4 regions of the Rhizobium sp. SL42 genome follow, and region 4 is predicted to be linked to each of the others. Evidence: riboswitches for the same ligand, from Rfam matches in the RefSeq annotation. Region 4 holds a riboswitch; each other region holds the start of a gene.

Region 1 (7,929 bases), on a different replicon from region 4:
CGCCACCTTCATGCTCGACCGAATAGGGGCCAGGCTCATAAGCCGGGGACCGGATGCCGAAGGCATTTTCCTCGACGATCGAGCGGTCCTGGTCATTGGTCATTTCCCAGACATGGGTCAGTTCCTCGAGGTCATAGTCGACGCCTTCGACTGCGTCCTTGTGTACCAGCCACGTGGTGGTGACGGCCGTCTCTTCGGCAGACAGGGGGGTGACGCGGAATGAGATCGCGTGATCGACGAGAATGTGGTTCCAGGTCGACGGATAGTGGAACAGAAGCATGGTGCCAATGTGCGAGGTCGAGACGTCGTCGGACAGCGGCCGCCTGACGGCGCGCTTGCCGGACATCGTGTAGCTCTCGGCTTCCTGGATCAGCGGCATGCGGGCGGTGCGGAACTGGCCGCTCGGGTCGATCTTGAACGTGCTCGGCAGGCCTGCGGCCTCGCAACGCAGCCAGTGTTCGGCGATGACCGGATCGTCACCGGCGCCCTGGACGCCGGTTGCCGTCGGGGCTTCCGGGTAGGTGCGGCAGAGTTCAGGATGGTTGCTGGCGCAGTGGTAGCACTCGCGGTTGTTCTCCCAGACGAGCTTCCAGTTGCCCTTTTCGATGATCGTGCTGCGATGAGCGACCTTGGCCTCTGACAGCCGATGCGGCTTCATGTAGGGTTCGATCGATGCACGGACCGGTGCGAAATCGGCAGGCTCGTTGGCGAGGCAGATGAAGATGTAACCGCCTACACTTTCGCAATGAACAGGCTTCAGACCGAACTCGTTCTTGTCGAAGGTTTCACCCATCTGGCGGGCGAAGACCAGCGAGCCGTCGAGATCATAGGTCCAGTTGTGATAGGGACAGACGAGCTTGGCGGAGGCGCCGCGGTCCGAGGTGCAGACGCGGTGACCGCGGTGGCGGCAGGTATTGTGGAAGGCGCGGATCACCTGGTCCTTGCCGCGTACCATGACGATCGGATAGTCGCCGACCTGGGCGGTGAAATAGTTGCCGGCGCGCGGGATCTCGCAGTCATGGCCGATAAACAGCCAGTCGCGATACCAGATCTGCTCCATGTCGAGCTTGAAATAATCCTGATCGATGTAGAAAGGCTGCTCCAGGCTGAAGCCTTCCCGGCGGTTCTTCAACTGCCGCAATACCGTGCTGTGCAGATCCATGTCGTCCTCGTTCGTTTCACCGGCGATGGAACAGGAGCGCAGCACCAATCGACCCGAAAAGGGCGATCACGGCTATCTCCGGTCGCCCACCGCGACCTCAAATATCATTGCTTCAAGGCTGGTTTCCGGGCTCTGGAGACGTCCGTTGCCAGACACGTTCGGCGCCTTCCCAGGACCTTCCCAGTGGCCTTTTGCCGTTACGTCTATCTCCACCACCGTTGCGGGGGCAGCGCCGGATTTTGACCGGCTTCCCGATTTCCCACCCTCCCTAGCAGGGCGGCACCTCGAGCTTGCAGATATCTAAACACAGGCGGCAGTCCGGTACTGCGTTGCGAAACGACACCGCCGGGAATGTTTGCGACATGCCCGCGCAAAGGCGCAAAAAGCGCGCCCCTCAAAAATGATGTGTATTTTCTTGGAGATAGAGGAGATCGGTGGCGCCCGAAACTATTGCAATGGCGCAAAATGACAATTCGAGGCGATTGGCCGCCAATGTCTGTCGCACCCGGAAGAAATCATCAGAGCGGAACGAGTTGCGTCAACCAACGTGCACTGCGGCAAGCCTCGCGAAACCTCAAGAGGTCACAGTGCCTGCAAATCATGATTAACCATGTCGCTGTAATATCGGCGTACCGAGCCAGTAACCGTCAGAGCCTCGACATGCAAAAACTTCGATATTACGCGGCCCCGAGAGTCCCCGACAAAAGCGCGACCGCGAGCAAGGCCGCGCACACGGAATTCCTGCGCACCGGCCGTATCTCGCGCCATCGCGATGACTGGCTGGCGGAGGAAAAGCGCTACCTCACCTATGCGGAGGTTGCCGTTCGCACCGGACGCCGGCTGGAAACGGCGGCGGAGACCACCCACAGCCGGATCAACGGCTTCCACCGGTCGATCCAGTTTCCGAAGATGATCTTCCACAAGACCCTCGATGACAGTCCGCATCTCGGCTACTGTCACGTCACGGCGGCGCGCACCAACTTCGCCCAATATGCCGACGTGAAATGGGCCTTCTACATTGCCAATTTCTTTGCCGAAATCGGCGGGACCGAGCAGTTCTTCGAACAGATCCGGCAAAGCTACACGCGCATGTATTTTGCCGTGGCGATCAAGCCGGAGACCGAGCAGAAGGCGATGGTGGTCGACAGGTCGATCCGTGACAACGGCTTGCTGTTTCGCACCCACGATCCGAAGGAAGCGCTGCGCAACGTGCTGATGCTCGGCGCGCGGGATACGGAAATTCGTAAGATCATCGCCAAGCTTTAGACGCCGGGCCCTCTCGCTGTCAGGCGCCGAAGCCGCCGACCGGCTTGTTCTTGTAGATCAGCCAGTCCTTGGAGGCATAGTCGTTGGCGCCGTAGATCGTGACGGTATCGCCGCCATTGGCCTTGGATGTCGACAGCGCCTTCTCGGCGAAATTGGTGAAGTCGAAGGCGTTCGGCGCCTGCTCGGAAAAACACACCCCGAAGGACATGGCCATCTGGCCCGGAGCGCGGCCGGTCGAGGAGCCGACAAAGGCCGTGGCCTTCAGCTTGGCGCGCACCAGCTCGATGACGCGGCTGACCTCATCCTCGTCGGACGTGTAGAGCAACAGCCCGAAGCGGCCGGCATCGAAGCGGCAGGCAAGATCGCCGCCGCCGGAAACCGCTTCCAGAACCTTGGCAACCTGCATCAGGAAACGTTCGGCAACAGCCGGCCCCATCTGCTCCTGGATACGGGCAAAATCGTCGATTTCACCGACGGCGACGCCGCACAGAACCGGCATGTCCGGGTTGGCATAGATCTTGGCCACGGCCTTGTTGAAGGCGCGGCGGCTGGCAAGGCGCGTGAGCGGATCGACGAACTTCGCCGCCTCGGCCTCATCGGCCTCGCGCTGCATATCGGCCAGCGATGCGGTCTTGTCGACCACGGCACGCACGACATTGCTGTTCTGATGCGCGCGCCGTTCGGTCGCGGCCTTCAGTGCCTTGATCGACTGGCCGAGCGGTGTTCCTTCAAGATCGGCTTCCGTAAGGATGGTTTTCGAGGCATTGCCGATGACTCGGCCATAGTCGGTCAGGGAAATCTTTTCCTCATTGAGCAGATTGATGAAATTGCTCATTTCAGCGCGAACCTGACCACTCTGGCGGCTCAGCAAGCCATCCTCATGATGATGAGGCAGATATTTGCGGCCCAACTCGTCGAGCGCTTCCTGGCTCTTCAGCTTGCCGAGCGCAATGAATTCGCGGACCAGTTCGGGATTGCTGCCCGCATAGGCCTCGTAGACCAGCTCATAATTGCGGGGAAGCCCGTCAATGCCCATCTGATGCATGGCGGTTGCCACACGAAGCGCAATGCTGGAGGCAGGATTCTTGACTTGCTGCATCTGTGGCTTCCCGGCTTGAGTCGGCTTTTGTCTCGTTGCCGGTGACTATACGCAGAAGAATTCTTTATTTCGGTTACATCGATATATAAAATTTTAGCGGTGCCAATTCCCCTCAAAATTTACTGTGGAACAATGTATGCTTACGCTCATCAAAAAAGGCATTTGATCGCGCATGTTGGAACACGCTAAGGACACAGGGAACAAAGCTAACAAGGCAGGGACATGGCCCGGATCATCGCAATCGGCAGCGGCATGGATGAGGCGATCAACGCCGCGTCGGTCATTCTTGCGCTCGGCCGTCCGGTGGCAATCCCGACCGAGACCGTCTATGGCCTTGCTGCTGATGCAACCAATCCAGCTGCGATTGCCAGCATCTATCAGACCAAGGGCCGGCCGCGCTTCAATCCGCTGATCTGCCACATGGCCAACCTCGAAATGGCCGAGCAGCACGCAGATTTCGATCCGCTTTCGCGCAGGCTGGCCGAACAATTCTGGCCGGGGCCGCTGACGCTGGTCTTGCCGCTGAAACCGGAAAGCGACATCCACCCACTGGCGACAGCCGGCCTGGACAGCGTCGGCATCCGTGTACCGGTCGGCTTCACCGGCCACCTGATCCGGCATTTCGGCCGGCCGCTCGCCGCACCGAGCGCCAATTCCTCCGGCAGGATCAGCCCGACAACGGCAGCCCATGTCGATGACGATCTGGGCAGCAAGATCGATCTTGTGATCGACGGCGGAGCCTGCGAAGTCGGGGTTGAATCGACCATTCTGAAGATCGAGGACGGGCAAATACGCCTGCTGCGACCGGGTGGTATTTCCGTTGAAGCCATAGAGGCCTTTGCAGGCGTCACTGTCGAGCGCCCCAAGGTCGCCGGTACCGCAATCATCGAAGCCCCCGGCATGCTAGCCTCGCATTATGCGCCCGATACCACCGTGCGGCTGAACGCCACTTCCGTCGCGAAAGATGAGGCGCTTGTGGCATTCGGCAGCACACCGATCAGCGGAGAAGCCGACGCCGTCATGGTGTTGAACCTCAGCCCGGCGGGAGATCTGGCAGAGGCAGCAGCCAATCTGTTCGACTACCTGAAACGAGCAGACGCAAGCGGAGCGCAAGGCATCGCAGTCGTCGCCATTCCGGATCATGGGCTCGGCGAGGCAATCAACGATCGGCTGGTGCGGGCAGCCGCCCCGCGTGACGCGGAAGGAAACAGTGCATGAGCATGACATTGACGCGAGCCGAGACGCTGCGCGCCTTCATCGATATCGTTGGGGAAGCCCATGCGCTGGTCCTGCAGGACGACATCAAACCATACCTCACCGAAAATCGTGGGCTTTATCATGGCTCGTCGCCGCTGGTGCTGAAGCCGGCTTCCACGGCGGAGGTTTCGGCGATCCTGAAACTCGCCAGCGCGACAGGAACGCCGATCGTCCCGGTCAGCGGCGGCACCGGCCTTGTCGGTGGGCAGGTTCCGCGCGAGGGCAGCGACGACGTTCTGCTGTCACTGGAGCGGATGAACAGGATCCGCGAAGTCGATGCGCTTGCCGATGTGATCATCGTCGACGGCGGCTGTGTCCTGGCAAGCGTGCAGAAGGCGGCGGAAGAGCATGACCGGCTGTTTCCCCTGTCGCTCGGCTCAGAAGGGTCCTGCCGGATTGGTGGCAATCTGTCGACCAATGCCGGCGGCACAGCCGTGCTTGCCTATGGCAACATGCGCCAGCTCTGCCTCGGGCTCGAAGTGGTCCTGCCGACCGGCGAGATCTGGGACGGATTGCGCCGACTGAAAAAGGACAATAGCGGCTATGACCTGCGCGACCTGTTCATTGGGGCGGAAGGCACGCTCGGCATCATTACAGGCGCGGTGTTGAAGATGTATCCGCGCCCGCGCGGCAAGCAGGTGGCCTTTGCCGGTCTCGATAGCCCTGCACAGGCGCTGGCGCTGTTCGAAAAGGCATCGCAGCATTGCGGCACGGCACTGACCGGCTTCGAACTGATGCCGCGCCTCGGCATCGAGTTCACCACGAAGCATATCCCTGGCGTGCGCGATCCCCTGCCCTCGGCCCATGCCTGGTATGTTCTGATCGACATTTCCACCTCCGATTCTGCCGAGACGGCCGATGCGATGATCCAGGCTCTGCTCGAAGATGCCTTCGAGGCCGGCCTGATCGAAGACGCCGCGATCGCCAGCTCGCTTGCGCAGCAGGAAGCGTTCTGGCATTTGCGCGAGAGCATGTCGGAGGCACAGCGGCCGGAAGGCGGCTCGATCAAGCATGACGTCTCGGTGCCCGTGTCGCGCATTCCAGCCTTTCTGAGCGAAGCGGACGAGGCCGTGCGCCGCGTGATGCCGGACGCCCGCATCTGCGCTTTCGGTCATCTCGGCGACGGCAATATCCATTACAATATCAGCCAGCCGGTCGGCGCCGACAAGGCTGACTTCATCGGCCGCTGGCGCGAAATGAACGCCGTGGTGCACGGGATCGTGCACAAGCACAACGGCTCGATTTCCGCCGAACATGGTGTCGGACAATTGAAGCGCGACGAGCTGTCCGCCAGCCGGCCGGCGATCGAGACCGAACTGATGCGGCGGATCAAGCAGGCTTTCGACCCCGAAGGCATCATGAACCCCGGCAAGGTGCTCGACTGAAGATGACAAGGGACACGCGCCTGACGCTCAGGATCGACCTTGCCAACGGAGCGCGTCTCGGTCCGGGCAAGGCAGAGCTTCTGGCGCTGATCGGCGAGCATGGGTCGATTAGGGCGGCGGGCGCTGCGATCGGCATGTCCTACCGCCGGGCATGGCTGCTTGCCGACGAGATCAACCGCATGTTCGTCGAACCATCGATCTTCACCCGCCATGGCGGCAAGAGCGGCGGCGGCGCCGGGCTGACGCCGTTTGGCGAGCGATTGCTTGCCTGTTGCCGGCGAATGGACAGCGAGAGCCGAAAGGCCCTGACGGCGGATCTCGACTGGCTCGAGGAGGCAATGAACCGGGAATTTGAAACCGGAGCGCCGGAAAAGCCGGACGTCGAGTAAGTCAGCCCCGCCGAAACAAGCCTTCCCGCGCAATCGATACCGTCTTGAACAGAAGATGTACCGGCTTGCCGATGGCGAGCCCAAGCTGGGTTGCCGAACGGCGGGTGACCTCGACGACCATGGGCTCGCCGCTGCAATCGACCACGACTGCGACGGCCGAGCCGTTTTCCCGCTGGATATCTGTGATTCGGCCCGCCAGGCGATTGAGCGCCGACAGGCCGCTCACCTCGGCGGTGGCAAGGACGATATCGGCGACGGGGACAAAGACGCGGATTTCGGTACCGGGCGGTAGTTCGACCGCCCGGAGAAACAGGGGGCCTGCACTGGACAGCGCTTCGGTCAGTCCGTCGGCCTGATGATGGGCGGTGATGGTCGCGGCAATGAAATTGCCGGCCGGCAAGGCGCCGGCACCGCGAGGAACGCTCGATAGAACTGTATCCGGCGCGCCGATGGCGATGGTCTTGCCGCGTTCAAGGACGACGACGCGGGTAGCCAGCCGCGCGACCTCCTCGACCGAATGGCTGACATAAAGGATCGGAATGCCGACCGCGTCGCGGATGCGCTCGATATCCGGCAGGATCTGCAGCTTCAGTTCGCTGTCGAGCGCCGACAGCGGCTCATCCATCAGCAGCAGCCGCGGGCTCGCCATCAGGGCGCGACCCAGCGCCACGCGCTGCTTTTCTCCACCCGACAGATGTTGCGGACGGCGATCCAGCAAGGCGGAAATCCGCAACAGATCGGCGACGCGCGGCAGGCTTTCCCGCCGTTCGATGCGCGGCAAGAGGCGTTCGCCATAGGCAAGGTTCTGGCGCACCGTCATATGCGGAAAGAGCCGTGGCTCCTGAAATACATAGCCGATGCGCCGGCGATGGGGAGGCAGGAAGACACCACGATCGCTGTCGCTCCAGGTTTCGCCCGAAAGCCGGATCTGTCCCTTGCCCGGACGGACAAGGCCTGCGACCAGATTGATCAGCGTCGTCTTGCCGGAGCCGGAAGGGCCAAACAGCGCTGTCAGGCCTTCGCCGATCTGTAGATCTGCCTCCAGGGAAAAACTGCCCTGCACATGGCGGATGGCGATGTCCAGCATCATGCGTCTCCCATGCGTGCGGCCAGTCGGCGGGCGAGAACTTCGGAGGCAATCAGGGCGGCAAAGGAAACGGCAATCGAGATCAGGGTCAGACGCATGGCCGCAACATCACCACCTGGCACCTGGGTGTAGGTGTAGATGGCACTCGCCAGGGTCTGGGTTTCGCCGGGAATGTTGGACACGAAGGTGATCGTCGCACCGAATTCGCCCATCGCCTTGGCAAAGGACAATATTGCACCGGCGGCGATGCCCGGCAGGATCAGCGGCAGGGTCACGGTCAGGAA
Region 2 (7,929 bases), 270 kb from region 4:
AACCGCTGCCGAGATGCTCGGATTGCCGATCGACAAGGTGATCGTCAGGCTTGGTGATTCCCGATTTCCCGTGTCGGCCGGCTCCGGGGGGCAGTTCGGTGCGAATTGTTCGACGTCCGCGGTCTATGCCGCATGCGTGAAACTGCGACAGGCCGTGGCAACTGCTCTCGGCTTCAACTCGGATGCCGCCGTTTTTGAAAATGGCGAGGTCCGCAGTGGCAACAGGGTGGCACGGCTTGGCGAGGCGGCGGGTGTCGACGGGCTGTCCGCCGAGGACGGGATCGAATGGGGCGATCTGGCAAAGACCCATCAGCAGTCGACATTCGGCGCCCATTTTGTCGAGGTGGGTGTCGACAGGGCAACCGGTGAAACACGTGTTCGCCGCATGCTTGCGGTCTGCGCGGCCGGGCGAATTCTCAATCCCGTTACCGCACGGAGCCAGGTGATCGGTGCAATGACAATGGGTGTCGGCGGCGCCTTGTCGGAAGAACTCGCGGTCGATCGTCGCCGGGGCTTTTTCGTCAACCACGATCTCGCCGGCTACGAGGTGCCGGTCCACGCCGACATACCTCATCAGGATGTCATCTTCCTGGACGAAGTGGATCCATATTCATCTCCGATGAAGGCAAAAGGTGTCGGAGAGCTCGGCTTGTGTGGTGTCTCGGCTGCGATCGCCAATGCGATCTACAATGCCACGAGGGTGAGGGTCAGGCACTATCCTATCACGCTCGACAAGCTGATCGGTGGCCTTCCGGACATTGCCTGAAGCGGACAAGGGCGACCTGCCGCCTGAGGTCGCCTGAACCGGCACATGGACGGATGCAAACTGATCGCATCCCTGAAGGCATGTGGCGGTGCCGTTTCAGCCCTGACGCGCGCGAAGCTGTTGCACCAGCTCCGGCACGCTTCGCGGCAGGTCGCCGTCTTGCGAAATCAGTCCGCTGTTTCGCAATTCGCTCGACAGCTGATAGATGAGGGGAAGGCGCAAATCGGTGTCTTGCTGGAAGTTGCTTTCACCGAACACATGTTCAGCGCGCCCTTCCATGATGATTTTGCCTCTGGCGAAGACTGCGACCTGATCGGCCCAATTGTAGGCGATATCCATGTCATGCGTGGCAATCACCACGGCAACGCCCTGCGTCGCAAGGCTTCGCAGGGTCTCGCAGAGTTCGTCGACCGATTTCGGGTCAAGGCCGGCGGTCGGTTCGTCGAGAAGAAGAACAGCGGGCGACATGGCCAATACGCCGGCGATGGCAACCCGCTTGCGCTGCCCGAAGCTCAGCAAATGCGTCGGTCGATGCGACAGCGCTTCGATCCCCATGACGGCGAGCGCCTCCTGTACCCGTGTCCGGGCTTCGCTCACCGAAAGGCCGAGATTGAGCGGCCCGAACGACACATCTTCGAAGACGGTCGCGGCAAAAAGTTGATCGTCGGGATCCTGCAACACCAGTCCGACCTGCGACCGGAGCTCGACGAGGCCTTTGCGGCTGTAGCTGACCGGATTGCCATTGAGCAGGACTTCGCCGGCGGCAGGTTTGAACGTGCCGTTCAGCGTCGACAGCAGGGTCGACTTACCAGCACCGTTCGCACCAAGGATCGCCATGATTTCTCGCCGGTTCACCACAAGGGAGGCCTGGTCGAGCGCCCGGGTCCCGTCGTCGTAGCTGAAATCGACAGCGCGTGCCTGCAGGATCATGGGGCGCACCACATCAAGACGGCAACCGAGCCCAGAAGGCAGGTGATCATCAGCAACCGCACGTTCGATGCCGGCTGTTCCACCGAAATGAAGTTCAGACGGCCACCATAGCCTCTCGCTGCGAGGCCCGCCTCTATGCGCTGGGCGCGTCCGAGCACTCGCGGCAGCAGGGATGCGAGCAAAAGACCGTTGGACGTTAGCATCCGCCGGTTGCTGGTATAGCCCAATCGGGAACCGAGCGATTGTTGGCCGGCCTCAAGACAATCCAGCAGCAGCCAGATGAGCCTGAACATTGCCATGGCGATATCGGACAATTCCGCATTCAGGCCCATCCGCTGCAGCAATTGAACGATGCTGGAGAGAGGCGTGGTCAATGCCAGAAGCAGCAGGGCCGCAATGCAGGTGGTGCTTCTGAGTGCCACGAAACCTGCAGAATAGGCAGCATCCGTGGAGACAAGCGACAATGTCGGAACAAATCCGACCATCCTGACGGAGACGAGTTGCGCCAGTGTTCCCGTGATGATGAACAGCATGGGGACGCGGGCAGCCTTGAATATGTCGTGCAGCCGCAGTCCGGGGCCTGTCTTCATCAATGCCAGTATCGCGATCAGCAGGCCGATCTGGCCTGTCCATCCGACAGAATCCAGCGAGATGATCATAAGGCCGACGGCAAGCAGAAGCTTTTCACCGGTGGCGTAGTGTCGCCACCGGTTGGTCTGGGCACAGCGATCGATCGCACGCATCGTCTACTTGATATCCGGGCGCTTTGCCGGCGACGAGCGACGACCGAAATAGAAGCCGACGAGACCTGCGCCAAGTGCTGCCTGCAGAGCAAACAGCAGGCTTTCGATCTCGCCGCTCGGCGGCTCCCACAAAGGCGCAGCCCAGGGCGTGTAGTCTGGCTGAATTTCGGTGATGGCGGCTTCAGCTTCGCCGTCCGCACCGGCAAATTCGGCGTCTCCGCCATGGTGAATGATCAACGGCAGGATTGCCAGGGCGATGACCGCAAACAACATCCAGAGGTTACGTTTCAGCATGATCAGGCCTTCGCGGTAAAGATGTTGAGGGCGTTCAGTTCGCCGCGGCTGTATCGCTGCAGCAGGTTGAAGACGATGACCGTCAACAGGCCTTCGCTGATGGCCAATGGCACCTGCGTGACCGCAAAAATACCCAGAAATTTCGCAGCAGCGCCTGTGATGCCCGATACCGGATCCGGAAATGCGAGAGCGAGCTGCAGAGAGGTCGTCACATAGGTCGCCAGGTCACCAAGCGTCGCAGCGACAAAGATCGCGATTGCGCCGCTGAAGCCGGCACCTGTTATGCCCCTGAAGAGGCCATAGGCGACAAATGGACCAACGATGGCCATGGAGAAGATATTGGCGCCCAGCGTGGTCAGTCCGCCATGTGCCAGTAGCAAAGCCTGAAACAGAAGGACAATCGTCCCGAGCACGGTGGTGACCGTGGGGCCGAACAGCGATGCCGCAAGCCCGGTTCCCGTCGGATGCGAGCAGCTCCCGGTAACAGACGGGATCTTGAGCGCAGACAAGACGAATACATAGGCGCCGGATGCTGCCATCAAAAGCTTGATTTCCGGTTTTTCACGCACAAGCGTGACAATGCGCCGGGCGCCATAAATCACAAATGGCGCGGAAATCGCGCCCCAGCCGACTGCGTGCGCGGCCGGCAAATAGCCTTCCATAATATGCATGGCATAACCCTCTACCGCGCCCACCGCGCGGCTCGAACAAACACCACGGATGTCGTGGCCCAGCGATGGCAGGTCTCCTGGCTCACGGGTCTTGGCTCAGTCCGCCTTATCAGCCGCAATATCGGCCAATGGCATCGTTGGACATCGCTCACCGCTTACAGTTGCGGGGGCAGCCACGGTTTTGGTCCCTGATGGGTAGTCCGCACCGTGTTCCCTTTTCATCCGCCGTCGTTTCATCGGGCGGAACCATCAAAGAAAGCATTATGCGCCACACGGCTAGAACGCAACGCAGAGGCGGAGAAATAATGCGCAAGTCCACGCCGCCGGACAGCGAATATGGTCTAGCAGCCGTCAATGGCTGCCGCGAAAGGCAAGCGCGTTCGTAAATTGTCACATTCAGCCGGGTTGTCCCAGCCCCGCCGGACATCTCGCGCCTGACCGCTTGGCCACCTGTCCTTGGTTTCAATAACCCAGGGGAATAGATAGCCTCAATTATACTATTAGACGGCATTCACTCGTTCACGCATATTGCTGTCATCGAGCCAGAGATGTGCATCCTCCCAAGCTGAACTTATCTGCGTAACTCGAAGCAAAAATAATGGGGAACTCAATGTCCAACATGCGTAATTGCCTGACATCAAACGTTGGTGCCGCGATCCTGGTGGCAACAGCATTCTGTAGTCCCGTCCTTGCCGACGGCTTTGATACTTCGGGTATCAAGGTCGATGCCGCGCTGGCTGCGCGCCTTCCCGCCAAGATCAAGTCGGCCGGTGTGATTTCGATCGGCTCCGATACAGCCTATGCTCCCTGGGAATATCTCAGCGAGAAGGACGGCCAGACGCCAGAAGGCATCGATGTCGACATCGCCAATGCCATCGGTGCGAAACTCGGCGTCAAGATCGACTTCCAGACATCAGCCTTCGATGCCATCCTGCCCGCACTCGGGACCAAATTCGATCTCGGCGTCTCCGCTTTCACGATCAGCAACGAGCGGATGAAGGTGGTAAATTTCGTCAGCTATTCCGACAGCGGAAGCTTGTGGGCCGTCAAGGCCGGTAATCCGTCGAATTTTGATCCTGCCGACTTCTGTGGTCGGAAAATTGCAATCCAGTCAGGCTCCTGGCACGAGGGCATCGTCAACGAGGCGGACAAGGCGTGCACCGCTGCCGGAAAGCCCGCGATCGACATTCTGCCCTTTGCAACACAGACGGAAGCCTTGACCCGTGTCGCCGCCGGCGGTGCGGATGCGACGATCTCCGGCGGTTCGACCGTCGGCTATGCCGCGAAGCAATCCAAGGGCCAGTTGGAAGTCGTCTCGCCGACCACCGGTGTGTTCAGCGAGCGGGGACCGAACGGGATCGCCGTCGCGAAGGCGGATGCCGAATTGACTGAGCTTGTCGCCGATACCGTCAACGCGCTGATCGCGGAAGGCACGTACAAGGCCCTGTTCGACAGCTGGGGCGTCGGCACCGAAATTGTGAAGAAGGCCGAAGTCAATCCGACAGTCAAGGATTGATGCCGTGGCTTTGGACGCAGATACCATGCGGACCGTCGCTACCACGTCTGCAGCGTCTAAGCCGGATGTCGCGCGGAACATCATTGTTCCGCGCCGGCACCCGGGCCGTTGGCTGGCGGTGGCCGTGATCGCAGTCATCGCCCTCCAGGCGGCGCACGCTGTCGCCGTCAATCCGAACTTTCATTGGGACGTTTTCCTGAAATATCTGTTCTGGCCGCAGGTCGTTCGAGGCGTCGGCTGGACACTGCTGTTGACGGTTGTCGCCATGGCGGTCGCTATCTTTGTCGCGGGGGTGCTGGTGATCATGCGCGACAGCGACAATCCGGTTCTGAAGGGCCTCGCCTATAGCTGGATCTGGTTCTTCCGCGGAACGCCGATCTACACACAATTGTTGTTCTGGGGCCTGTTCGCTGTCCTGTTTCCGCATCTTTCGCTGTCCATTCCATTCGGGCCGGAAATTGCCGGAATTGAAACACGCTATCTCGTGACACCGGCGGTCGCCGCCATTCTCGGGCTGGGGTTCAACGAGTCCGCCTATCTGACCGAAATCTTCCGGGCGGGGTTCAACTCCATAGATCACGGTCAGGCGGAGGCAGCCCAAGCCTTGGGAATGCGGCCGGCCAAGATCTGGTGGCGCATCCTGATGCCCCAGGCCATGCGCGTGATAATTCCACCCACAGGCAATGAAACCATCGGCATGCTGAAGATGACATCCCTGGTGCTCGCCGTGCCCTTCACGCTCGACCTAATGTTCGCCACGAATGCGATCGCCAACAGGCTCTACCTGCCGATCCCACTGCTGATGGTGTCGGGTGCCTGGTATCTCGCCATCACGAGCCTGCTGATGGTTGGCCAGCATTTTCTCGAACGTCACTTTGGTAAGGGCGTCTCGCCCAATCCAGCCAGGGCGGAGTGAAGCCATGGATACAATCGTCAAATCGGACGTCTGCGTCGAAATGCAGAACATCCATAAATTCTACGGGTCGGTCCACGCGCTCAAAGGCGTGAACCTGTTGGTCCGGCGCGGTGAGGTCTGCGTTGCAATCGGGCCTTCCGGATCCGGTAAGTCGACGCTGTTGCGCTGCATCAACCAGCTGGAGGCGATCTCTGCCGGAAGGGTATTCGTCAAGGGAGAGCTGCAGGGCTTCACCGAGCAGAACGAGCGTTTCCATCCGCTCGCACCGGGCCATGTCGCAAGGCAGCGGCGGATGACCGGCATGGTCTTCCAGCGTTTCAACCTCTTTCCGCATATGACGGCACTGCAAAACGTGATGGAAGGGCCGGTGCATGTGAAGGGCTGGTCCAGGAACGATGCCCAGGTCAAGGCGCTTGAGCTTTTGGCGCGCGTCGGGTTGTCAGGTTTCGGCAATCGCTATCCCGGCCAGTTGTCCGGAGGCCAGCAGCAGCGCGTGGCCATCGCGAGGGCCCTGGCGATGGAGCCTGAGGTCATGCTGTTTGACGAGCCGACCAGCGCGCTGGATCCAGAGCTTGTGGGGGAGGTTCTCGACGTGATCAAGGACCTTGCCCGAAGCGGTATCACCATGGTCGTGGTCACCCATGAGATCGGCTTCGCCCGAGAAGTCGGCAGCCATCTGGTCTTCATGGATCAAGGCATGATCATGGAAGAGGGCCATCCCCGTGAGATGCTCGCCAATCCGAAAAACCCGCGCACGGTCGCATTCCTCTCCAAGGTCCTTTGAGAAAGTACACCATGATAGAGCCGAAACTTGTTGAACAAGTCACGGGATGGCGACGCCACCTCCATGCACATCCGGAACTTTCCGGAGAAGAGGCAAAGACCGCAGCTTTTGTCTCCGAACAACTCACGTCCCTGGGCATTCCGCATGAAACGGGCATCGGCCATCATGGCATTGTCGCGACACTCCATCGGCCGGGGTCGAACAGGTCGATCGGCCTGCGCGCCGACATGGACGCATTGCCGATCAAGGAAGCCAATATTTTCCCGCATGCTTCTCGCAATTCCGGCGTCATGCATGCCTGCGGCCATGACGGTCATACCGCAGCGCTTCTCGGTGCCGCTGCGGTGCTGGTCAAGGACGATAGCTGGACGGGAACGATCAATCTCGTGTTCCAGCCGGCGGAAGAGAATGGCAAGGGGGCAAAGGCGATGATCGCCGACGGGTTGTTCGAACGTTACCCGATGGAGAAATTGTTTGCCTGGCACAACTGGCCCGGCCTCCCTTTGGGCCAGGTTGCGGTTCACACTCGGCCTTCCATGGCCGCAGGTGGCGACTGGCGTATCGAACTCAAGGGACTGGCGGGCCACGCGGCAGCGCCGCACCTGACACGCGATCCGATCAATGCGGCGGCACACCTGATTGTCGCGCTGAACAACATTGTTTCACGCAATGTCGATCCGCTTGAGACCGTTGCGTTGACGGTCTCGATGATCCAGGGCGGAACTGTCAGCAACCAGATTCCCGAGACCGCGACCATCATCGGCACGCTCCGGACTTTTGATGTCGAAGTTCGCAAAGCCGTGATCCAGCGGATGTCGGAGGTTATCGAAGGCACCGCCGCTGCATGGGGCGTAAAGGCTGAGTACGAGATCAATTCCACGGGACGGGTGATGGCCGATACGCCGGCGGAGGCCGCGTTATCGGTTGCGGCAGCAGATGCAGCCGGATTGTCGGTGACGCGCGACATCAGGCCGGCGATGGGCGGCGACGACTTCGCATTCCTGGTGGAGGGCAAGGCAGGGGCCTATGTCCTCATCGGAAATGGACCCGTTGCGGAAGACGGAAAGCTTCACAACGAACGCTATGAATTCAATGACGAGGTACTTGGCCCTGCCATGTCCTGGCTCACGACCGTCGCCAAGATGGCTTTACGCGAATGACCGGTGTCCGCAGACAGCGGTCAGGCGATGGCGCGCTTCAATTCATCGATGAAGGCCTCGAGGGCGAGGGAAGGAAGCCGGTTGGGCGGCGTGATCAGGAGTGTACGAAAATGCAGGGCGGGCTCGAAGGGGCGCAACGTCAGTCCCCG
Region 3 (7,929 bases), on a different replicon from region 4:
GCCCATATCAACATCCTGCTACCCGTCATCACATGCCAATCTTATCGATAAAATGTGCATCACCGGACGCGTTGAAGCCCGATGATGCAGCGTGTTCGCGGCCAAGTAGGCTGCCTACATATTGCGGGGATGCAGCACATCAGCCAGTCGGCCGATGCCATCGATATTCCGCGGTCCCGGTGTCGCCTCGACGTATTCCAGAACCACGAAACGGTTCTGCTTCACCGCATCGAGATTTTTGAAGGCCGGGTTTTCCTTCATGAAGGCAATCTTCTGATCGGCCGTCACATCGCCATAGTTGACGATGACGATCACTTGCGGATTGCGTTCGATGACCGGCTCCCATGAGATTTCCGTCCAGCTTTTCTCAACATCATCCATAATGTTGACGCCGCCGGCGGCCTCGATCATCGCAGTGGGAATTCCGTACCGGCCGGAGGTGAACGGCTTCTCCGTGCCTGAATCATAGACGAAGACGCGGACCGGCTCCTTCACCTCGCCGATACGGTTTCGGATCTCGGCCAAGCTACTTTCATAGCCGGCTACAAGCTCATTGGCGCGATCTTCGACGCCGAAGATCTTGCCGAGATTGACGAGATCGACAAACATATCGTTCATCGTCGGCTTGTCCTTTGCCATGATGTGAATGCAGGATTCCGTCAGTTCGTAAACCTTGATCTTGAAGGCATCGAGCGTCTCCGGGGTAACTTCGCCGCCCACTTTCATGCCGTAATTCCAACCGGCGAAATAGAAGTCGGCGTCGGCATTCAACAACACCTCCTTGGTCGGATATTTGGGTGACAGTTCGGGTAGCTCCTTGACGCCCTGCCTGATTTTTTCGTCCAGGGTCTTCCAGCCGGAGACGCCGGTGTAGCCAGCCATGTGGTCCTGAAGCTTCAATGCCAGCATCATCTCGGTCAGATTGACGTCGTTGGAAACTGCACGGCTTGGTGCGGCCTCGAATGTGACATCGCGGTTGCAACTCTTGACGGTCACCGGATAGGCAAGCGCCGAACTGGCGAACAGGGCGGAAACGAGGAAACCTGCGGTGGATGCGGCCAAGCGTCGGTAAGACATGTAAAATCCTTTTAAATCAGACTGTTTCGAGTGAAAACGAGAAGCGTGCCGTTCCGTTACCCGGCACCGGATGGGCCGTGGCCGCCACGCCGAAAGTGGCCGACACGGCATGGGATGTCAGAACATTGTCCGGCGTTCCGAACGCGGTCATGCGGCCATCGCGCATCAGCGCAACATGCGTTGCGAAATCACCGGCCAGGTTGATGTCGTGCAGCGTGGTGATGATGGTGAGCTTGAGCGTGCGCAACAGATTGAGAATCTCGAGCTGATGACGGATGTCGAGATGGTTGGTCGGCTCATCGAGAATGATGATCTCGGGCTTCTGGGTGAGAGCGCGGGCAACCAGCACGCGCTGCTTCTCGCCTCCCGACAGGGTGGAAAACTGGCGCGCGGCAAGATGCCTGAGATTCAGGTGTTCAAGCGCATGGGCAACCTCCTGGCGATCCTCGTCGGTCCAGCCGGTCAGGCCTTCGCGCCAGGGAATACGCCCCATCAACACCACGTCGCGAACGCTGAATGGAAAGTCTGCCGGCATCTCCTGGAGCACCACCGCAATCCGGCGCGCAACCTGCCGGGAACCGATTTGCCAGATGTCTTCACCGCCGACCTCGACCTTTCCCTCCCGCGGTGAGACGCCACGATACAGGCAGCGCAAAAGCGACGTCTTTCCAGCTCCATTCGGACCTATGATCGCAAGCCGATCTCCGGCATCCAGGGCGAAATTGACCCCTCGCACGAGAAAGTGGCCCGGTTTCGGCCCCCAGCCGAGATTGGAGACGGTGATTGATGTACCGGTCGCATCGCAGCTCACTGGAGACGCTCCCCAGACCGTTCAGAGACAAGAACGGAGGCCGGGATGCGCGCAAGAACCTTGCCGCCGAGCCCGCGGGGACGCTCTGCCTCCCGGGTCATGCCGTCGGGCCGTTCGCCGTAAAGTTTGGCGAATTCCACCAACGCTTCGATATCGGCATCAGGCTCTATATCACCGAACAGATAAGTGGCCTTGCCGCTTGCCTGGAAAGCGATGGTGCAAGGTCTCCAGCAGCCCGCCATGCAGACCGTGCCTTCAACCGCAAAGTCACGATTGGCAGACGCATCCATCTTTGACAGACACGCATTCAGGTGAGCGAGGAGCTTCAGTCCGGGCCGGCAAGCCGTGCCGGTGATTCGGCAATCCGTACAAACGGTTACCGTGTGTTGTTTCGCAGGCGCCATAATTCTCCCCCGTCGGTTATCTCCGGAGGCAAAATGGCATTGCAAAAAAAGCGCACAGACGCGCTGCTTTCAAGCCAGATCTTTTCCATCGGAACACCCCGTCCGTTGCGGTTTCTCTTCTGTGACGGCAGGTCTCCTGGCTCGCGGATATCTGCTGTCCATCGGCCTTCCCACGAGTCAACTCGCAGTGGCCTGGCGCTTTCGCACCACGATGGACGGCAATCCGCTTACAGTTGCGGGGGCAGCCACGGTTTTGGTCCCAATTGGGTCTTCCGCACCGTGTTCCCTATTAATCCCCTTGGAGTCATCCAATTGGGGAACCGTCGATCCAATGCTTAGGGCCTGACGGGGCATTCGGTCAAGCCTGCACATGGTGAGCACCACCCAATCCTGCTTCGTTTCGTAATGTAATATCGTTACGTATATGTCGATCAGATATTTTGTCCAGCAGATTCTGAAGACGGAGCAATTCCAATGGCCGCCAAGCTGCCGACACCGGGCGGAGGTTCGCGATCAAGTTGCAAATAAACCTGGAGGAATGCCTTACCTTCGAAGAGCGCTCGTCAGCGGCGTGCTTTTCAAGCGACTTCCCTGATACGCCTCTCAAAATACGGGCGCAGACAGGTCCGCCAAGCATATCTTCCGGGGAAGAGAATAGGCACATTCGTACATTTGCAGGAGTAGCCGATTTTTTTGTTCAAGGCCGTGTTTCGATCTCTTTCGCCTCGGCCGCGTAGACGCGCGCGTCGCCAGGCTGTTCAATGCCTGTGGTCCGCACATGCAGCCCGACGAAGGCCGCATCGTCCAATCTGGTTGTCCAGGCTCTCACCGGCCGCGGGCTGGTCGCGATGATGGAACGAGAACTCAATCCTGCATGGCCGATCACCTGAGCAATCCGGACGAATTCACTATCCACCAACTGGCCGTAATGGTTCAGCGCGAAATCCCGACCAGCAAGGATGTGGTCGATCTTCGCTTGCCGATCGATGATCCACGGCGGCGGCAACCGGATATCCGCCGCGCCGGCGATCTTCTCGATTGGCGGCCTGAAATTCCCCTGGAACAAGGGCTTCGCCACACAATCGACTGGTTCACACAAATCATCAAACCTGCAGATTTACATCCTGCAGGGCTTGAGGCGGCTTCGGCAATTTGACAGTCGCGGTTAAAGTTGGCAGCACTGATCTGGAAAGGGTGGTCCAATCTCGATGGCAAAGCGACAAGAAGGTCAAACTCGGCTCGATGATGCGGCAAGAGCAGGCTGGCTGTATTATGTCGCCGGTCGAACCCAGGACGAGATCGCGGTTGCAATGGGCATCTCGCGCCAGAGCGCGCAAAGGCTCGTGTCCCTGTCGGTTGCCGAGAAGCTGATCAAGGTACGGCTCGACCATCCGATTGCCGCCTGCCTGGAACTCGGAGAGGCGGTCAAAGACAAATACGGTCTCAGGCATGTCGAAATCGTCCCCAGTGATCCGGCCTCCGATTCGGCAACGGTTGGCGTGGCGGAGGCCGGCGCCGCCGAACTGGAACGATGGCTGAAACAGCCCGACCCGCTGGTTATCGCCATGGGAACGGGACGTACGCTACGTGCCATGGTCGATCAGCTCTCGCCCATGGAATGTCCGCAGCACAAGATTGTCTCGCTGACCGGCAATATCAGTCCGGACGGATCGGCCGCCTATTTCAACGTCATCTTTTCGATGGCAGATGCGGTCAAGGCCCGACATTTCCCCATGCCGCTCCCGGTTATCGTATCTTCGCGAGAAGAGCGCGATCTTCTGCATCGCCAGCCGCTGGTCGCCCCGACGATCGAACTTGGCAAATCATCCAACGCCGCCTTCGTCGGTATCGGCGAGATGACGCTCAATGCACCGCTCCTGCTGGACGGCTTTCTGCAGCGAGACGAGATGGAGGCACTGCTGACGGCAGGCGCGACTGGTGAAATCTGTGGCTGGATCTTTGGGCCGGATGGCCGTCTGCTTGACGACCCGGTCAACGAGCGAGTGGCAAGCCTTGCCATTCCCTCGCGTGACACCTCGACCGTCATCGGCATGGCACGCGGCCAACGCAAACATGCCGCCATCCGCGCTGCGGCATGCGGCGGGCATATAAATGGGCTGATTACCGACGAAGACGCGGCCCGTTATCTGCTGAAGAATTGAGCGTTGCGATTAAATTAAATCCTGAAATTTCAATTGGCTGACTAATTCTTGCGGCATCGCAGCATGGAATGCCCATTGACTTTCCATGGCCATGAAGTGAGTAATTGCCCATGAGCAAAGCGAATGCTCAGTTCTCTTCTGGGAGGAAGACATGACATTGAAGACGATTTTGCTGGGCGCATGCTCAGCTCTCGCCCTTGCGGGCATGGCATCTGCCGAAACCCTCACCATTGCGACCGTGAACAATGGCGACATGATCCGCATGCAGGGTCTGACGTCCGAATTCACCGCGAAGAACCCCGACATCCAGGTCGAATGGGTCACGCTGGAAGAAAATGTCCTGCGCGAGCGTGTCACAACCGACATCGCCACCAAGGGCGGCCAGTACGACATCATGACCATCGGCACTTACGAAGTTCCGATCTGGGCAAAGCAGGGCTGGCTCCTGCCACTCGACAATCTCGGCGCTGACTATGACGTCGACGATCTGCTGCCAGCCATCCGTTCCGGTCTCACCGGCGACGACAACAAGCTCTATGCCGCACCGTTCTACGGCGAAAGCTCCATGGTCATGTATCGTCGCGACCTGATGGAAAAGGCCGGCTTGACCATGCCGGACGCGCCGACCTGGGAATTCATCGGCGAGGCAGCTCGCAAGATGACCGACCGCGAAGCCGGCATCAACGGGATTTGCCTTCGCGGCAAGGCCGGCTGGGGCGAGAACATGGCGTTCCTGACGGCAACGTCGAATGCTTTCGGCGCACGCTGGTTCGACGAGAACTGGAAGCCACAGTTCGACCAGCCGGAATGGAAAAACACGCTCGACATGTATGTGAAGCTGATGAACGACGCTGGCCCGCAGGGCGCTTCGTCGAACGGCTTCAACGAAAACCTGGCGCTTTTCCAGCAGGGCAAGTGCGGCATGTGGATTGACGCCACTGTCGCTGCCTCGTTCGTGACCAACCCGAAGGACTCGACGGTTGCCGACAAGGTCGGCTTCGCCTTGGCACCGGATACGGGTCTCGGCAAGCGCGGCAACTGGCTGTGGGCATGGAACCTTGCCATTCCGGCCGGTTCACAGAAGACCGCTTCTGCCGAAAAGTTCATTGCCTGGGCCACCGGCAAGGAATACGCGAACCTCGTCGCTTCCAAGGAAGGCTGGGCCAACGTTCCTCCGGGCACGCGCACCTCTCTCTACGAAAATGCCGAATATCAAAAGGCGGCTCCGTTCGCGAAGATGACGCTCGACAGCATCAACGCGGCTGATCCGAAGAACCCGACCGTCAAGCCGGTGCCTTATGTCGGCGTGCAGTTCGTCGCCATTCCCGAATTCCAGGGTCTTGGCACCACCGTCGGCCAGCTGTTCTCCGCAGCGCTTGCAGGCCAGATGTCGGTCGATGATGCTCTCGCACAGGCCCAGCAGGTCACCGAGCGCGAAATGACCCGCGGCGGTTACATCAAGTAATTTCCTCCCGAAGGAAATGAAGCCGCCCGGATTGCGATCCGGGCGGCGACACCAAAAGTCCAACGCGCCTCTCCTGCCGTTCGGCGCGGATGCTTCAGGCCATTTTGGCCGACACAAGAAAACGAGCTGACGCAGGCGGCCCAGACAGCCGCGCGTGTTGGCCATTAGGGTGGGTTCTTCCATGGCTACGCACAACACACGGACGCTGTCGCGTCTCATGATGGCGCCGTCCGTCGGTCTTCTTCTGGTCTGGATGATCGTTCCGCTGGCAATGACGCTGTGGTTCTCGTTCCAGAACTACAATCTGCTCAATCCGGGCAATGTCAGCTTCGCCGGACTGTTCAACTATAAATATTTCTATACCGATCCGGCCTTCTTCCAGTCGATCTGGAACACACTGCTGATCGTCGGTGGCGTTCTGTTGATCACCGTGGTCGGCGGGATTGCCATCGCCTTGCTGCTCGACCAGCCGATGTTCGGCCAAGGCGTAGTTCGCATTCTGATCATTTCGCCCTTTTTCGTCATGCCGCCGGTTGCCGCGCTGGTGTGGAAAAACATGATCATGCATCCCGGGTACGGCGTTCTGGCCGATATCAACAGGGCAATTGGCCTGCAGCCCGTCGACTGGTTCGCACAATATCCGTTGTTCTCGATCATCGTCATCGTCGCCTGGCAATGGCTTCCGTTTGCAACGCTCATCCTCCTGACTGCGCTGCAATCGCTTGACGGCGAACAGAAGGAAGCCGCCGAAATGGACGGGGCCGGCTTCATCAACCAGTTCATCTACCTGACCTTGCCGCATCTGGCGCGTGCGATCACCGTGGTTATCCTGATCCAGACGATCTTCCTGCTCGGTGTCTATGCAGAAATCCTCGTCACCACCAATGGTGGCCCGGGTTACGCCTCCACCAACCTGCCGTTCCTGATCTACCGCACCGCCCTGCTCGGCTACGACGTCGGCGGCGCATCGGCGGGCGGCATCATCGCAGTCATCCTCGCCAATATCGTCGCCTTCTTCCTGATGCGCGCCGTCGGCAAGAACCTCGACCGGTAAGGAGAAGACATCATGGCACGCGCAGTCTCGACCCAACGCAAGCTCGCCTTCACGGCCGTCGCCTGGATTCTCGCGATGGTGATCTTCTTCCCGATCCTCTACACGATCATCACGTCGCTAAAGACCGAGACGGAGGCAATCCAGGGCTTCCGGCTGATCCCGTCTTTCACGCTGGAAAACTTTGTCACGGTGCAGACGCAGCGTGACTATTTCAAGCCATTCATGAATTCCGTGATCCTCTCGGTCGGTTCGACGATCTTGGCACTTCTCGTCGCGATCCCGTCGGCCTGGGCCATGGCCTTTTCACCAACCAAGCGCACCAAGGACATCCTCATGTGGATGTTGTCGACCAAGATGATGCCGTCGGTCGCCGTGCTCGTGCCGATCTACCTGATCTTCCGCGACACCTCGCTGCTCGACACGCGCATCGGCCTCACCATCATGCTGATGCTGATCAACCTGCCGATCGTCATCTGGATGCTCTACACCTACTTCCGCGAGATCCCCGGTGAGATCCTCGAGGCCGCACGCATGGACGGTGCATCGCTTTGGGGCGAAATCGTTTACGTCCTCACGCCGATGGCGGTGCCCGGAATTGCCTCCACCATGCTGCTCAACATCATCCTCGCATGGAATGAGGCTTTCTGGACGATCCGTCTGACGACGACGAATGCGGCGCCACTGACAGCGTTCATCGCCTCCTTCTCCTCTCCACAAGGGCTTTTCTGGGCCAAATTGTCCGCCGCCTCGACACTGGCCATCGCCCCGATCGTGATCCTTGGCTGGTTCAGCCAGAAACAGCTTGTCCGCGGCTTGACCTTCGGCGCCGTCAAATAAGGAAGACCACAATGGGTAGCATCACACTTCAGAACGTGTCGAAAACCTTCGGCGAAGTCTCGGTCATTCCTTCGATCGACCTGCAGATCAACGACGGCGAATTCGCCGTATTTGTCGGC
Region 4 (7,929 bases):
TTTCCCGGTTCACCGTGTCCTCGAACATGATGTAGGGATAGCCGCTTTCGAACTGGATCTCGGCGATCACCTGGAAGAAGTCCCGCGCCTTGATCTTCTTCTTGGCGATACGCGCATCCTCGACCATCTCGCGATATTTCTCCGTCACCGAGATTTCGGTGAAGGCCACGCCATAGACCCGCTCCACGTCATGCGGCGAAAACAGATACATGTCCTCGTTGTTCTTCGCGAGTTCGAAGGTGATGTCGGGAATGACGACGCCGAGCGACAGCGTCTTGATGCGGATCTTCTCGTCGGCATTCTCGCGCTTGGTATCGAGGAAGCGCATGATATCGGGGTGGTGGGCATGCAGATAGACGGCGCCCGCACCTTGGCGCGCGCCAAGCTGGTTGGCGTAGGAAAAGGAATCCTCCAGCAGCTTCATCACCGGAATGACGCCGGAAGACTGGTTCTCGATCTGCTTGATCGGCGCGCCCATCTCTCTGATATTGGTGAGCGACAGCGCCACGCCACCGCCGCGTTTGGAGAGCTGCAGGGCCGAATTGATCGAGCGGCCGATGCTCTCCATGTTGTCTTCGACCCGCAGCAGAAAGCAGGAAACAAGCTCGCCGCGCTGCTTCTTGCCGGCATTGAGGAAGGTCGGCGTCGCCGGCTGGAAACGGCCGGAGATGATCTCGTCGACCAGATCGCGGGCAAGCTGTTCATTGCCGCGCGCCAGCGTTAGCGCCACCATGCAGACGCGGTCCTCATAGCGCTCCAGGTAGCGCTTTCCATCGAAGGTCTTCAACGTATAGGAGGTGTAGTATTTGAATGCGCCGAGAAAGGTGGGAAAGCGGAACTTGCGGCCATAGGCGTCATCGAAGAGGTCGCGGACGAAATTGAACGCATACTGGTCTAGCACTTCGCGCTCGTAGTATTCCTCCGCCACCAGGTAATCGAGCTTCTCCCGGAGGTTATGGAAGAAGACTGTGTTCTGGTTGACGTGCTCAAGGAAATACTGCTTGGCCGCCTGCCGGTCCTTGTCGAACTGGATTTTGCCCTCCTCGTCATAGAGGTTCAGCATGGCGTTCAGCGCATGATAATCATGCGTGCCTTCGGTGGGGGTGCCCGTCTTAGTATGGGTCAGCGTGTCCAAAATCGTTCCAGTCCCTGTCTGACGGCGGCAACGTCTTCTTGCGTTCCGAGAAGCTCGAACCGGTAGAGGAGTGGCACGCCGCATTTGTCGGCGATGATCTTGCCGGCGCGCCCATAGGCCTCGCCGAAGTTCGTGTTGCCCGCCGCGATCACGCCGCGGAGGAGATGTCGGGTCTGTGGATTGTTGAGAAACCGGATGACGGGCTTCGGTACCGCACCCTTATCCCCACCGCCGCCATAGGTCGGCGTAATCAGCACAAAGGGCTCACTGGGCATCGGCGGCTCGTCCGTTCCATCGATCGGCAGACGCAAGGCGTCGCCCCCGATCTTCTCAACGAAGCGGCGGGTGTTTTCCGATCGGCTAGAGAAGTAGACGAGACCGCCCATCATCGTGGGCCTTAAGCCAACGCGCTGATCATGTCGGGGCGGAAGCCCGCCCAATGCTGCTCACCGGCGATGACAACCGGCACCTGACGATAACCAAGTTCGGACACGAGTGCGAAGGCCTGCGCATCCTCGGAGACATCGACCACAGTATAGTCGATGCCCTGACGATCAAGGGCGCGAGTGGTGGCGGTGCATTGAACGCAGGCGGGCTTGGAATAGACGGTGATCGACATGAGTTCCTCGTGGAGAATGGACGCAGAAGGGAGCGGCCGGACTGGCGTCAGCCGGAGCGAAATGGTCAATGTGGAAATGGCGGTACGAAAAGCCGCAGTCGGAAGGACTACGGGTCAGTGATGGTCTGGAATGACATGTTCATGGCCTTCACCCCGAAGCAGACGATTTGACGGGGGAGCGAGAACGGCGCACACCCGGTTTCATCCGGACACGATCAACCGCACCCTGCCGAGCACCCCGCCGGCGGACGTATCTTTCAAGGCAGGTCTCCTGGCTCACGGGTCACAGCACTTGTTCCGCCTTCCCGGGAAAACCCAGTGGCATGATGGAGCAGGCACTCGCCGTTCACAGTTGCGGGGGCAGCCTCGGCTTATCGGACCTCATGTCCGCTACCGAATTCCCGTCTTAGCCCTTGATCCGCTGACGAATCGATGGGAACCTCGAACACTACATATAGTAGACGAGACAATACTTCCGTCAACAGATACGATTCACCTAGCCCGAATTTGACGGGGATAACCGGAACTCGCCTCTGCTACCCGTCGGCACTAGCCCTGATAACCGGGGCTTTCTCGGCCTTGCGCAGTGGCGAATGCATATGGTGGATGCGCAACCCATGTCATTGGAACACCGCATAACAGCGAAGGCACCGATCGGTGCCACCTTCGAGCGCACCGTGTCGAAGGTAGTCACCACGCCTTCTGGTCGATTGCACGCGGCTCACGAAGAGGCCGATCATTCGGCAGTCTGGCGCACTCTCTTCTCGCATGGATCGGCTCAGCCGTTTTGCAGAAAATCGGAAAGCACGGCATTGAACGCTGCTGACGATTCGATGTTGACGATATGACGTCCTGCCAGCGCAACATGCCGCCCACGCTGCACATTCGCGGCAATCGCCTTGAGGTCTGAAGGTGGGCAGACCGCATCGTCTTCGCCGGAAACTGTCAGCAAAGAATGGTATATCCGGTCAAGCTCGCCGCGAAGATCAGCATCTGCTAGCGCCGAGCAGCAACCGACGTAACCCTCTGGGCTTGTTGCGGCGAAACGGTCGAGAATGCCACCCACCAGCTCCGGCTCTGCTAGGGTGAAATCAGGTGTGAACCACCGATCTGAGGTGGCTACGACCAGCCCGCCGAGACCGCTCTTCCGCACGGCTTGCATGCGGTCTTCCCAGCCGTCGCTTGTCCCGATCCGGGCGGCGGTGGCGCAGAGGACGACCTTGCCCAGGCGATCGCCGGCATGGATGGCAAGCCATTGTCCGGTCAGGCCGCCGATAGAGAGGCCGCAAAAATGCACCCGGTCGATGTTCAACGCATCGAGCAGCGCCAGAACGTCGCCGCCGAGATCGGAAAGCGCATAACGAGCCGGTGGAGCGGAAGACCGGCCGTGGCCGCGCCTGTCGTAGCGCAGCACCCGGTAAGTCTGCGTCAGTGCGGCCACCTGCCTGTCCCACATGCCGAGGTCGGTACCGAGCGAATTGCAGAACAGCAACCACGGTCTGCCGGCGACATCGCCGTCGATTCGATAGTGAAGACGATGGCCGGCAAGATCGAGATAGGGCATGGCGGGCGGCTTTCGGCGTGACACGGAGGGATGGGACGACCGGCGGGCAGCGCCACGCCGGTCGACGATTTTTCATGCCACGGCGAGTTGCGCCGCTTCGGTGCGACGGGCATTGCTGACGGCGAAGATCAGCATGGCGAGCGCCGAGACCATGGCAGGGATGGCGAAAATTAGAAAGTTCTGCTGCAACGGCAGTTCCCTGGCCAGCAGCACGCCGCCGAGCGTCGGCCCCACGATTGCACCGATGCGGCCGACACCCGAAGCCCAACCCAGCCCCGTAGAGCGAACGGAAAGGTTGTAGAGCTGCGCGACACTGGCATAAAGCAGGATCTGCGTGCCGATGGTGGTGGCGCCGGCGACGAAAACCAGCAGGAACAGGAGACCCGCCGACGGGGTGTAGCCGATCAGTGCGATCGAAGCGGCGGCAGCGAGAAAGTAGCCGACCACCACTTTCGGCAGACCAAAACGATCCCCCAGCCAGCCGCCGGCGATGGCCCCTGCCATACCGCCGAAGTTCAGCGAAAAAAGACTGAGCAAGCTTGCCTTCTCGGCATAGCCGGCCTCCTGAAGAACCTTCGGCAACCACGACGACAGAAGATAGACCAGCAGAAGGCAGCAGAAGAACGCGACCCAGAGCATGACCGTGCGTAGCGCACGCTGGTGGCGGAAGAGCTCAGCAATTGAGGCGGATGCGCCCCTCTTCTCCGTGAAGACCAGCGTATCGCCGCTTTCGAGCCGGGCGGATGGTGCGATCCGTGCGTAAATGCGACGGGCCTTTTCCTGCTCCCCCTGGCGGATGAGAAAACCGAGCGATTCCGGGAGCTTCCAGAGGACGAATGGCAGGAGCAGCAGCGGCACCGCCGCGACGAAGAACATCGGCTTCCAGCCATAGTGCGGAATGAGGCCGATACCAAGGCCAGCCGCCACCATGCCGCCGACCGAGTATCCGGAAAACATCAGTGCGACCATGGTACCGCGAAGACGCTTGGGCGCATATTCGTTCATCAGCGCCACAGCATTCGGCATCAGGCCTCCGCAGCCGAGACCGGCAAAAAAGCGGAAGAGCTTGAACTGATCCGGCGTATTGGCAAAACCGGTCAGAAGCGTGGCGACGGTGAACAGCAGGAAGCTGATCGCAATGCCCTTCTTGCGGCCGATCCTGTCGGCCAACGGACCGAAAATCAGCGCTCCGAACATCATGCCGAACAGCGCCCATGCCTGAAGCGTACCGGCCTGCGGTTTGGTCAGGCCCCATTCGGCGATCAGCGTGGGCAAGACCGTGCCGGCGACGAACACGTCGTAGCCATCGACGACCAACAGCAGCGCGCAGAGCGCGACCACCGTCCATTGGAACCTCCCAAAGGGCCCGCTGTCTATGATCTCATTTACATCGATATTGCGCATGGTCACTCCTCCCCGAGTCGTTACGCATTCAGTTGCAAGGCTTCAGCCGAGATCTCCCCCGGCAACCGGCAGCACGCTGCCGGTAATGTAGGATGCCTCTTCCGAGGCAAGGAAAAGGATCGGCGCTGCCTGCTCCTCGATGGTGCCGTAGCGACGCATGAAGCTCGATTGCTTCACCTGGCTCACGACCTCGCCCATCCAGGCCTTCTCCTTCTCCGTATCACCGGCCGCATTGCGCGGAATACGACGCGGCGGTGCTTCCGTTCCGCCGGGCGCAGTTGCGACCACGCGAATGTTTTGGTCCGCCAGTTCCATGGCCAACGATTGGGTAATTGCGTTCACGCCGCCTTTTGCCGCCGAATAGGGGCCGCGATATATGCCGCGTGTCGCATTGGACGAAACATTGATGATTGTGCCGCGACCGCGCGCAAGAAAATGCGACAATACGGCATGACAGCAATAGAGCGTGGGCATGAGCGAGCGACGGATTTCCGCATCGATCTGTTGTGGCTCGAACTCGGCGAAGGGCCGCATTCGGATCGCCCCACCGACATTGTTGATCAGGATATCGACGCCGCCGAATGTTTCGGAGGCAAAGCCCATGGCTGCGGCGGCTCCCTCATAGGTCTCGAGGTCAGCGCTGAAGGCGGCCGCTTCGCCCTCCGCTTCCGCTGCCACCGCGGCAACAAAATCGGCGCGGTCAACGAACAGAATCCGGCCACCCTCTTTTGCCGCGCGAAGCGCAACCGCGCGACCAATGCCCTGTGCCGCGCCGGTCACCACCAGCACCTTGCCGGCAAACCGGCCCGGAAAATACCTCGGGCTCATGCCGCTTCCCTCGCAGGAGCATTTGGCGTGAACTTTTCGTAGTGGAAGTTTGCAGGTAACACGCCGGTCACGTCAAAATGCCGGCGGACCGCATCGACCATCGGCGGCGGACCACAGAGGTAAACATCGACGTCACCCCCGTGCAGGACTTCGGCCGGCATATGCTGCGTCACCCAGCCCTTGTGCGGGTGGTTTGAAACCTCATCTGCCACAACAGTTATGAAGGAAAAGTTCAGCAGGCGGGCGGCATAGGCCGCGATCTCTTCGACAAGCACCAGGTCAAGGTCACGGGTCACCCCGTAGATCATGTGGATCACTTGCTCTGAGCCTGCACGCGCCAGAACCTCCAGCATGGAGAGAAACGGCGCGAGCCCCGTGCCACCGGCAAGAAAAAGCAGCGGGCGTTTCACCTCGCGCAGATAGAAGCTCCCAAGCGGCCCGGTAATGTCGAGCCGATCGCCGGGTTTCGCGTCGGCAAGCCAGTTGCTCATCACGCCGCCTGGGATCTTTTTGATCAGGAATCCCAGGCGCTTGTCGCCGGGAGCCGAGGAGAAGGAATAGGACCGGCTCTGTCCGCTACCGGGCACATCGATATTGACATACTGACCAGGCAGGAAGGCGGGTGCGGCAGTTGCGTCCACATCCAGTTCCAGAACAATCGCCGCATCGTGGTGCGGCGTCACGGCCGCAACGGTCGCAGAGAATTTCTGGTGTCCGGTCTTGCAGGCGAGCGAGGTCGTCGGGATCGTCAGAACGCAGTCGGACGTCGGCCTCATCTGGCAGGTCAGCACCATCCCGCTTCCGGCTTCGTCGGCGGTCAAGGCATCCTCGATGTAGTCGTCGCCAAGGTCGTAGCTGCCGCTTTCGGCGCGACATTTGCAGGTGCCGCATACGCCATCGGAACAATCCATCGGCAGGTTGATCTTGGCGCGATAGGCGGCGTCTAGAAGCTTCTCGCCGCTGTTGCATCCGATGAAACGCGTTACGCCATCCTCAAAATTCAATGCGATCTGGTAGCACATGGTTTCTCCTCCCAGTCGTGACTGCACAAAGCCGGTATCAGATGTGATAAACGTCGATTACCTGGCGGATGTAATCGTTCTTCAGAACGATTTTCTTGTTCGATATCAGCAGCTTGTCGCCATCTTTCCGCAACGTGACGAACATCGTGCCAAAGAATTGGTCGGTGACCTTGTAGCGATGATTGAGCGTGTGGAAGTTGTAGCGCACGTCCACCTCCCCGCCCCTTTCAGCCATCACCTCGACATTGGTCACGTTGTGGCTGGTGCGCGGCTCCGGCGTCGAGGCGCCGGAGCGCTCGGTCTTGATGCGGAAGACCCGGTCTTCCAGCCCATCACGGTTGGGATAGAAGATCAGCGAAATCTGCGAGTGAGGATCCTCGGTGATCGCATCGTCATCGTCCCAGGCTGGCATCCAGTAGGTAACGTCGGGCGCATAACAGGTGAGCCATTCGTCCCATTGCCGATCGTCGAGGAAGCGCGCTTCGCGGAAGAGGAAAGCACAGATGCTGTCATAGGGAATGCTCATGCGACCACTCCCTGTCTTTCCGCCGCCAGTGCCTCACGCATGACGGTCACCCAGTATTCGTGCTGTCGCACGAACAGTCCCTCGTCCTCGCTGCGCTCGCCCGAGAGCAGCGGCTTAAGTCCCATCCGCTTGGCATTGTCATCGGGACCATCAATCCATAGTGGCGCGCCACGCGACAGGTCGTTCCACAAGGCCGCCGTGCCGGCATAGCCGGACTGGCAGGCACGGAATTCCTCCAGATCGTCTGCCGTGCCCATGCCGGAGACGTTGAAGAAATCCTCGTACTGCCGGATCCGCACGGCTCGGTCCTCGGCGCTTTCACCCTTCGGCGCGAAACAGAAGATGCTGATCTCCGTCTTGTCGACGCTGATCGGGCGCGTCACGCGAATCTGCGTCGAGAACTGGTCCATCAGGAAGACGTTCGGATAGATGCAGAGGTTGCGCGTCTGGTTGATGATAAAGTCGGCCTTTTCCTCACCGACACGCGCCTTGATTTCCTCGCGCTGACCGTAGACCGGGCGCACCTCCGGGTTCATCGTATTTGTCCAGAGCAGGATATGGCCGTTCTCGAAACCATAAACGCCGGCGACCGACTTGCTCCACGAATTGGCGTCGACCGCCTTGGTACCCTCTTCCTTGCGGCGTCCCATAGTGGCCGCATAGTTCCAGTGCACGGACGAGACGTGATAACCATCGCAGCCGTTTTCCATCTGGAGCTTCCAGTTGCCGTCATAGATGTAGGAAGAATTTCCGCGCAGCACTTCCAGACCCTGGGGCGCCTGATCGACGATCTGGTCGATGATGACCCGTGCCTCGCCGAGATAGTCGACG

Evidence for each region. A riboswitch is a leader RNA that binds a small molecule or an ion and turns the genes downstream of it on or off. The one in region 4 is predicted to bind cobalamin.
Region 1: linked by a shared signal. The riboswitch ahead of IM739_RS07440 (aromatic ring-hydroxylating oxygenase subunit alpha) and the one ahead of nrdH (glutaredoxin-like protein NrdH) in region 4 are both predicted to bind cobalamin.
Region 2: linked by a shared signal. The riboswitch ahead of IM739_RS19325 (energy-coupling factor ABC transporter permease) and the one ahead of nrdH (glutaredoxin-like protein NrdH) in region 4 are both predicted to bind cobalamin.
Region 3: linked by a shared signal. The riboswitch ahead of IM739_RS03200 (DUF1636 family protein) and the one ahead of nrdH (glutaredoxin-like protein NrdH) in region 4 are both predicted to bind cobalamin.

What each region holds. Positions count from the first base shown of each region.
Region 1 is NZ_CP063397.1:1,595,653-1,603,581, reverse strand. It holds gene IM739_RS07440 (aromatic ring-hydroxylating oxygenase subunit alpha) at 1-1,162, opposite strand, end outside; cobalamin riboswitch at 1,262-1,464, opposite strand; gene IM739_RS07435 (DUF6656 family protein) at 1,823-2,428, shown strand; gene IM739_RS07430 (GGDEF domain-containing protein) at 2,448-3,527, opposite strand; gene IM739_RS07425 (L-threonylcarbamoyladenylate synthase) at 3,750-4,745, shown strand; gene IM739_RS07420 (FAD-binding oxidoreductase) at 4,742-6,169, shown strand; gene IM739_RS07415 (winged helix-turn-helix domain-containing protein) at 6,172-6,558, shown strand; gene modC (molybdenum ABC transporter ATP-binding protein) at 6,560-7,648, opposite strand; gene modB (molybdate ABC transporter permease subunit) at 7,645-7,929, opposite strand, start outside.
Region 2 is NZ_CP063398.1:30,990-38,918, reverse strand. It holds gene paoC (aldehyde oxidoreductase molybdenum-binding subunit PaoC) at 1-766, shown strand, start outside; gene IM739_RS19340 (energy-coupling factor ABC transporter ATP-binding protein) at 863-1,696, opposite strand; gene IM739_RS19335 (CbiQ family ECF transporter T component) at 1,693-2,439, opposite strand; gene IM739_RS19330 (energy-coupling factor ABC transporter substrate-binding protein) at 2,443-2,733, opposite strand; gene IM739_RS19325 (energy-coupling factor ABC transporter permease) at 2,736-3,404, opposite strand; cobalamin riboswitch at 3,455-3,670, opposite strand; gene IM739_RS19320 (ABC transporter substrate-binding protein) at 4,015-4,920, shown strand; gene IM739_RS19315 (amino acid ABC transporter permease) at 4,925-5,836, shown strand; gene IM739_RS19310 (amino acid ABC transporter ATP-binding protein) at 5,841-6,620, shown strand; gene IM739_RS19305 (amidohydrolase) at 6,632-7,780, shown strand; gene IM739_RS19300 (LysR substrate-binding domain-containing protein) at 7,801-7,929, opposite strand, start outside.
Region 3 is NZ_CP063397.1:714,252-722,180, reverse strand. It holds gene IM739_RS03215 (FecCD family ABC transporter permease) at 1-29, opposite strand, end outside; gene IM739_RS03210 (ABC transporter substrate-binding protein) at 115-1,077, opposite strand; gene IM739_RS03205 (ABC transporter ATP-binding protein) at 1,094-1,888, opposite strand; gene IM739_RS03200 (DUF1636 family protein) at 1,885-2,292, opposite strand; cobalamin riboswitch at 2,402-2,632, opposite strand; gene IM739_RS03195 (hypothetical protein) at 2,990-3,358, opposite strand; gene IM739_RS03190 (sugar-binding transcriptional regulator) at 3,501-4,454, shown strand; gene IM739_RS03185 (ABC transporter substrate-binding protein) at 4,606-5,919, shown strand; gene IM739_RS03180 (carbohydrate ABC transporter permease) at 6,101-6,973, shown strand; gene IM739_RS03175 (carbohydrate ABC transporter permease) at 6,986-7,810, shown strand; gene IM739_RS03170 (ABC transporter ATP-binding protein) at 7,822-7,929, shown strand, end outside.
Region 4 is NZ_CP063398.1:509,862-517,790, forward strand. It holds gene nrdE (class 1b ribonucleoside-diphosphate reductase subunit alpha) at 1-1,063, opposite strand, end outside; gene nrdI (class Ib ribonucleoside-diphosphate reductase assembly flavoprotein NrdI) at 1,123-1,521, opposite strand; gene nrdH (glutaredoxin-like protein NrdH) at 1,533-1,754, opposite strand; cobalamin riboswitch at 1,999-2,213, opposite strand; gene pcaD (3-oxoadipate enol-lactonase) at 2,533-3,318, opposite strand; gene IM739_RS21275 (MFS transporter) at 3,391-4,722, opposite strand; gene benD (benzoate diol dehydrogenase BenD) at 4,765-5,550, opposite strand; gene benC (benzoate 1,2-dioxygenase electron transfer component BenC) at 5,547-6,572, opposite strand; gene benB (benzoate 1,2-dioxygenase small subunit) at 6,610-7,098, opposite strand; gene IM739_RS21295 (Rieske 2Fe-2S domain-containing protein) at 7,095-7,929, opposite strand, start outside.